Linked DNA regions of Aminobacter aminovorans. The protein of the gene in region 1 binds, or shares a complex with, the protein of each later gene. Links are inferred from orthologs where the notes say so. Each region holds a gene or a part of one and is shown on either strand. Other genes may lie near its edges.

Region 1 (3,571 bases):
ACGCTTGCCTGCGCCTTTGCCTTCCAGGCCAGCTCGGCCGACTTGTAGTCGGGATAGATGCCAACCATGTCGAGCGCGTCGAGATCGCGGAACTCGGTTCCACCGAGCTTGGTCAGTTCGCCGCCAAACACCAGATGCAGGAGCTGCTTTTTTCCGTTTTCTTCGGACATCTGTTTCCTTGATTCATCATCTCAGGGCTTGCCTGATCTAGACCAAAGCGCGCCGTTTTGGAACAGTCGGCAAAATCATCAACCGTCGTGGCTGGCGAGAACACCGGCCATGACATCGAGCAGCGTCCCGCTGCCGGCCATCAGCGCGCCGTGAACGATGTCCTCGCCGGCAAAGGCGAGCCGGCTGCCATGCCGGTCGAGCAGCTTGCCGCCCGCCTCGGTCAGGATCAGCTCGGCAGCGGCGATGTCCCAATCATGGGCATTCGGCTTGACGAACGTCGCATCGAGCACCCCGTTGGCGATCATCGCCACGCGATAGGCCAGCGAGGGAATGTAGGTCTCGCGCTCGAGCCTGCCCTGCCAGTCCACAGGCATCCTGTCGATCATCGGCTTGGGACCGGCAATACGCATGCGTTCGCCCGGTTCGCGCACCTTCAGGGGCTGGCCGTTGAGAAAGGCGCCACCGCCTTTGACCGCCCAGTAGGTCTCTTGCCGCGCCGGGCATTCGAGCACGCCGGCGAGTGAACGGCCGGCCTCGACGACGGCAACGCTGACGCACCATGCCGTGCGCCCCTCGACGAAGCCGCGCGTGCCGTCGATCGGGTCGACGACGAAGGTGCGGCGCGCGCCGAGCCGGTCGGGACTGTCGGCGGTTTCCTCCGACAGCCAGCCATAATCGGGCCTGGCCGCCGTCAAGGTTTCTCGCAGATAGTGGTCGGCGGCGTAATCGGCCTCGCTGACCGGCGAATTGCCGCCCTTGAACCAGACTTCCGGGCTCTGCCGGAAAAAGCCCATGGCGATCCGCCCGGCCTCGGTGGCAGCCGCACGCAGCAGGTCGAGCTCGCCCTTCAGGTCGGAATTGTCGATGTTGTCAGTCGCCTGCAAGGGTCATGCCTTCGATCAGAAGCGTCGGCGCGGCAGTGCCGAAATTGCGGTCGAGGTCGCTGGCCGGCACCATGCGCAGGAACATGTCCTTGAGGTTGGAGGCGATCGTCACCTCCGACACCGCCCAGGTGATCTCGCCATTCTCGATCCAGAAGCCGGAAGCGCCGCGGCTGTACTCGCCCGTCACCATGTCGACGCCCTGGCCGAACACCTCGGTGACATAGAAGCCGCGCTTGAGCGAGCGGATGATGTCCTCGGGCGAGCGCTCGCCCGGCTCGATGCTGAAATTGGTCGAGGACGGCGACACGGACGAGCCGCCGCGCGCGCCACGGCCATTGGTGACGAGCCCGAGTTCGCGCGCCGCCGATGTCGACAGGAACCAATGGTTGAGCACGCCCTTGTCGACCATCTTGAGCGTCGCACCTTCGATGCCCTCGCCGTCGAACGGACGCGACGCCTGGCCGCGCAGCTTCAACGGCTCGTCGATGGCGGTGATGGCGGCGGAAGCCACCTGCTTGCCCATCATGTCGCGCAGGAAGCTGGTCTTGCGGGCCACCGACGCGCCGTTGATGGCGCCGGCGAGGTGCCCGGCAATGCCGCGCGCGACGCGCGGATCGAAGACGACGTCGACGGGTCCGGTTGCCGCCTTGCGGGCGTTGAGCCGCTTGACCGCCCGTTCGCCGGCGCTGCGGCCGATATCGGCCGATGGATCGAGATCGGCGAAGTGGATGCGTGACGAGAAATCATAGTCCCGCTCCATCGACGTGCCCTCGCCGGCGATGACGCTGGCCGAGCGCGAGAAGCGCGAGCCGACATAGTGGCCGACAAAGCCGTGCGAGGTGGCGAGCACCAGTCCGCCGAGACCGGCGGCAGCGCCGGCACCTGACGAATTGGTCACGCCCTTGACGGCGAGTGCTGCCTCTTCGGCGGCGAGCGCGTCTTCCTTCAGGCGTTCGGCGGAAACGACGGTGTCGTCGAACAGGTCGAGGTCGCGCGGCGCATGCGTCAGCAACGAGGCATCGGCCAGACCCTGATAGGGATCCTCCGGCGAAACCCTGGCCATCGCCACGGCGCGCTCGGCCAGAACCCTGGGGTCGGAGGCGGCAGTCGCCGAAACGCTGGCGACGCGCTGGCCGACGAAGACCCGAAGCGACATGTCCTCGCTTTCGGAAGCCTCTGTCGCCTCGACCTTGCCGAGGCGCACCGAAACGCTTGTCGAGCGGCCGCGCACCGCAACCGCGTCGGCTGCGTCAGCGCCGGCCTTTTTTGCCGCTTCGACGAGGCTCGCCACCCGGTCGGCCAGTTTTGCGGCGTCGTTGGTATCGTTCATTTGGCATGTTCCGATTGCTAACCGCCCGTTGGTCGCGGCCCGTACCACCCCCATCTATTGTCCCCAACCGGCTTGTGCAATGGGCGGGTGCATGGTCAAACGACCCTGATGCGGCGCTTCGCCGCCGAAATCTCCAGGGGAACAGCATGTCCACACAGGCCCCGGCGGCGGCACCGGCAAAATTCACCACCGGTTCGACCATGCGCCATGTCGTGGTCATGACCGGCACCGGCTCGGTCGGCCTGATCGCCATCTTCATCGTCGACGCGCTCAACCTGTTCTATATTTCCCTGCTCGGCATCGAGGAACTGGCGGCAGCCATCGGCTTTGCCTCGACGCTGCTGTTCTTCACGCTTTCGATCTCGATCGGTTTCACCATCGCCTGCGGCGCGCTGGTGGCGCGCTGCCTCGGCCGCGGCCAGCGCGAGGAAGCCAGGCGCATGGGCGGCGCCTCGATGGTGTTCATGGGCGTCGCGACACTTGTGATGACGCTCGCTGCCTTGCCGTTCCTGCGTCCGCTGCTCTCCCTGCTCGGCGCCACCGGCGCCACGCTCGAGCTGTCGACGCGGTTCCTGCAGATCGTGCTGCCGTCATTCCCAATCATGGCGCTCGGCATGTGCACGACAGGCATATTGCGCGGCGTCGGCGATGCGCGACGGGCGATGTATGTGACGCTGGGCAGCGGCATTGCGGCGGCAATTCTCGACCCGATCCTGATCTTCGGCTTCGACCTCGGCCTCAATGGCGCCGCCATCTCGACGGTGCTGACACGCTTCGTGATGCTGGCCATCGGCCTGCATGGCGTCCATGTCGTGCACAGGCTGATCAAGCTCCCTGACCTCAGCGGACTGCGCGAGGCCGTCAGGCCATTCTTTGCCATCGGCGTGCCTGCGATGCTGACCCAGGTCGCGACCCCTGTCGGCAACGCCTATGTCACCATCGAAATGGCCGCCTTCGGCGACCAGGCGGTGGCCGGATGGGCGATCATCGGCCGCCTGGTGCCGGTCGCCTTCGGCGTCATCTTCGCGCTGTCGGGTGCCGTCGGGCCGATCCTCGGGCAGAACTACGGCGCCCGCAAGTTCGAGCGCCTGACCACGACGATGCGCGACAGCCTGCTGTTCACCATCGTCTATGTGCTGGCTGTGTGGGGGCTGCTGGCGATCTTCGCCAACCCGATCGCCAGCGC
Region 2 (3,628 bases), 600 kb from region 1 along the record:
TCGATCGCCGGCCGCTGACCTTCAAGGAACTGAACGCCTTTGACGGCCTCGTCTTCGATCCGCCGCGTGCCGGTGCCGAGGACCAGTGCAAGCAGATCGCCCGCTCGGATGTGCCTTACGTGGCGGCGGTGTCGTGCAATCCGGCAACGCTGGCGCGGGACCTGCGCATCCTCATCGACGGCGGCTATGCGCTGAAGAGTGTTGTGCCGATAGACCAGTTCCTCTGGTCGCACCATGTCGAGGCTGTGGCGCTGTTGGAGAAGCCGAAGAAGCGGCGGTGAGGCAACCGATCCGGCCGCCATCAGGTGGACCGGCGGCTAAGCCAGGATATGCTCGACGAATTCGGGCACGATTTCCGTGGCGCGGCCATGGATGGCCTGCTCGAAGAGGTCATGGCCTTCCGACGGCTCGAGGTTGAGTTCGATCGTACGCGCCCCGGCATGGCGCGCCTGCTCGACGAAGCCGGCGGCGGGATAGACATTGCCGCTGGTGCCGATGGAGACGAAGAGGTCGCAACTTGCCAGTGCCTCGTCGATTTCGTCCATCAGGTAGGGCATCTCGCCGAACCAGACCACGTCAGGCCGCAATTGGCCGATCTCCTGGCATGACGGGCAGCGTGAGGCCCGCGACATGGCACCGTGCCAGGCATGCCCGGCGCCGCAATGCGCGCACAAGGCCTTGGTCAATTCGCCATGCATGTGGATCAGCCGCAGCGATCCGGCTCGCTCGTGCAGGTCGTCGATATTCTGCGTGACGAGCAGGAACTTGCCCCGGAACTGCCGTTCGAGCCGCGCCAATGCCACATGCGCGGCATTCGGCGCGACATCGGCAAGACCCGCGCGGCGCTGGTTGTAGAAGTCGTCAACCAGCTCCGGATTGCGGGCAAAACCTTCCGGTGTCGCCACGTCGCGGTAGTCGACCTTCGCCCAGATGCCGTCCTCGTCGCGAAAGGTGTCGACACCTGATTCGGCCGAGATACCTGCGCCGGTGAGCACGACGATCGAGGTGGGGCGGTGCATCGGCATTCTTCGTTCTGTCGGTGCGAAGCCTAGACCCGCGTGCCGCCGACAGTCATCTGGTTCATCCGGAGATGCGGCTGGCCGACGCCGACCGGCACGCCCTGGCCGGCCTTGCCGCACATGCCGATGCCGTTGTCGAGCTTCATGTCGTTGCCGACCATGGTCACGCGGTGCATGGCGTCGGGACCGTTGCCGATCAGCATGGCACCCTTGATCGGCTGGGTCACCTTGCCGTCCTCGATCATGTAGGCCTCGGTGCAGCCGAACACGAACTTGCCCGAGGTGATGTCGACCTGGCCGCCGCCGAAGGAGACGGCATAGATGCCGTTCTTGACCGAGGCGATGATCTCTTCCGGCGTCTTGTCGCCAGAGGTCATATAGGTGTTGGTCATGCGCGGCATCGGCTGGTGCGCGTAGGATTCGCGGCGGCCGTTGCCGGTCGCCTTCATGCCCATCAGGCGGGCGTTCTGGCGGTCCTGCATGTAGCCGACGAGCTTGCCGTCCTCTATCAGCACGTTGCGGGCGCTGGGTGTGCCTTCGTCGTCGACGGTGATCGAGCCGCGGCGTTCGGCGATGGTGCCGTCATCGACGACGGTGACGCCCTTGGCGGCGACCTGCTGGCCGAGAAGACCGGCGAAGGCCGAAGTCTTCTTGCGGTTGAAGTCGCCTTCGAGACCGTGGCCGACGGCTTCATGCAGCATCACGCCCGGCCAGCCGGACGACAGCACGATGTCGAAAGTGCCGGCAGGAGCGGGGATGGCATCGAGATTGACCAGCGCCTGGCGCAAGGCCTCGGTCGCGGCGCCCTTCCAGCTTTCGTCGGTCAGGAACTCGTCAAAGCTCTTGCGGCCGCCGGCGCCGTAGGAGCCGCTTTCCTGGCGGTCACCGTCGCCGACGATCACCGAAACGTTCATGCGAACCAGCGGGCGGATGTCGCGCACCACCTGGCCGTCGCCGCGTAGGATCTCGACATGCTGCCACGACGAAGCGAGCGACGCCGTCACCTGGCGGACGCGCGGGTCCTTGTCGCGCAGCCAGGCGTCGATTTCCTGCAGCAGCTTGGCCTTGGCCTCGAAAGACGGCGACGAGATCGGGTTCTCCTCGCCATAAAGATGCGTGTTGGTGCGGGCAGGGGCGGCGGCGAGCGTGCCGGAATAGCCGCCCTTGACGGCTGAGACCGCATCGGAGGCGCGCAGCAATGCCTGCTCGGACAGGTCGCTCGAATGGGCATAGCCGGTCGCTTCGCCGGCGACTGCGCGCAGGCCGAAACCCTGGTCGGTGTTGAAGCTCGCCGTCTTCAGTCGGCCATTGTCGAACATCAGCGCCTCGCCCTCGCGATATTCGAGGAAGAGCTCGCCATCGTCAGCGCCCTCGATCGTCTCGGCGACGATCTTGCGCACGCGGTCTTCAGTGATGTCGAACTGGCTGAGAAGGCTGGTCATGGCGCGTCGCCTCATATTCCAAGGGGAGTGTGTTCACCCCGATGTAGGCGACGCAGAGGCTCCGGACAATGTCTCCGGTGCCAAACGCTTACGGCAGGGCGGCGAAGCCCTCGCCGAAGCCATTGAGATCGACAGGGATGCCGATGCCTTCCTCGGGCGTCTGGAAGACGATGAAAGTCGCCGACTTGCCGGTCTTCAGCGTGTCGAGCAGCGTCTTGTCGAGGATCACCTCGGCGTAGCAGCCGTCCTGGAAGCAGCGCACGAAATAGGCGCGGCCGATGTCCTTCTGGTCGACATTGAGGCCAAGGCCGTTGGGCAGCAGCACGCCGAGCGGCGCGAGCACGCGCAGAATCTCGGCCTTGTTGTCTGCCGTGCGCAGAATGACCACCGAAAGCCCCATCTCGGGGCGGTCCTCGGCAATCACGTTCTGCATCATCACGCATTGTTCGTTGGTGGCGCCCGCAGGCGTGTCGCAGATGATCGACCATGCGCCGTGGGTGGACTTGACCGTGCCGCTCTGCTGCGCGCCGGCTTGCATGGGTACCACGCAGGCGGCAGCGACGAGCATCTTCGCCACGGTTTTGAAAAGCCCAGACTTCATGACGGCTCCATTGCGAATCACGACTATCAGGCCGTGCAGGCAGCAAGTAAATAACAAGACGGCGCCTTCGCCATCCTGCAATCTCAGGTTTTCCAGACATTCGAAGCCAATTTGGCCCGAATTGCGACGCCTTTTCAGGGCATGGCAGCACAAGCGGGGCAATTGGCCTTTCGCCTGCGCGTTCTTCACCTAGCGCCAAACGCGTCGCGGCGCCAGCCTCTGCGCCTGCGCGCAAAAATGCCGCACGGGTTAAGCCTCTGCTTCCTTGCGGTTATAAAGAGAGTATGGTTTGAACCTCCGAACGTCTCTGGGATTCCCGTCCCGGAGCGGCACGATGTCCTTGCGGCTACGCCCGCACGGAAATGGGAGATACAGAGGGCGATGAGAAAGATCTTTGCTAGCGCCGTCGCGGCGACTGCTTCCCTTGCCAGCGTCGCGGCCTATGCGGCTCAGCCGACGCCTTGGCAAACCACTTTCCAGCCGGCCGCGACCGGCATCATGGAACAGATCACCTGGTTCGAGCACTACACGCTGTGGTTCATCGTTCCGATTACGCTGTTCGTTCT

Evidence for each region. Proteins that work in one complex are often made in the same cells at the same time.
Region 2: the proteins of DY201_RS19290 (region 1) and tldD are in contact, whole or in part, in a solved structure (PDB 5NJ9), measured with the Escherichia coli proteins. The link is inferred for Aminobacter aminovorans from one-to-one orthologs.

The regions. Positions count from the first base shown.
Region 1 is NZ_UFSM01000001.1:3,915,463-3,919,033, forward strand. The notes cover bases 214-3,100. They hold DY201_RS19290 (TldD/PmbA family protein), read right to left. Parts: upstream 2,386-3,100; coding sequence 1,042-2,385; downstream 214-1,041. Other genes in these bases: DY201_RS19285 (3'(2'),5'-bisphosphate nucleotidase CysQ), read right to left, coding at 249-1,055; DY201_RS19295 (MATE family efflux transporter), read left to right, coding at 2,532-3,100. Outside these bases: DY201_RS19280 (DUF4170 domain-containing protein), read right to left, coding at 1-170; more of DY201_RS19295, read left to right, coding at 3,101-3,571.
Region 2 is NZ_UFSM01000001.1:4,513,972-4,517,599, reverse strand. What follows is about bases 256-3,199. They hold tldD (metalloprotease TldD), read right to left. Parts: upstream 2,462-3,199; coding sequence 1,049-2,461; downstream 256-1,048. Other genes in these bases: DY201_RS22240 (invasion associated locus B family protein), read right to left, coding at 2,550-3,029; cobB (Sir2 family NAD+-dependent deacetylase), read right to left, coding at 318-1,019; DY201_RS22255 (class I SAM-dependent RNA methyltransferase), read left to right, coding at 256-281. In the rest of the region: more of DY201_RS22255, read left to right, coding at 1-255; coxB (cytochrome c oxidase subunit II), read left to right, coding at 3,444-3,628. UniProt on the Escherichia coli protein: Metalloprotease involved in CcdA degradation. Suppresses the inhibitory activity of the carbon storage regulator (CsrA).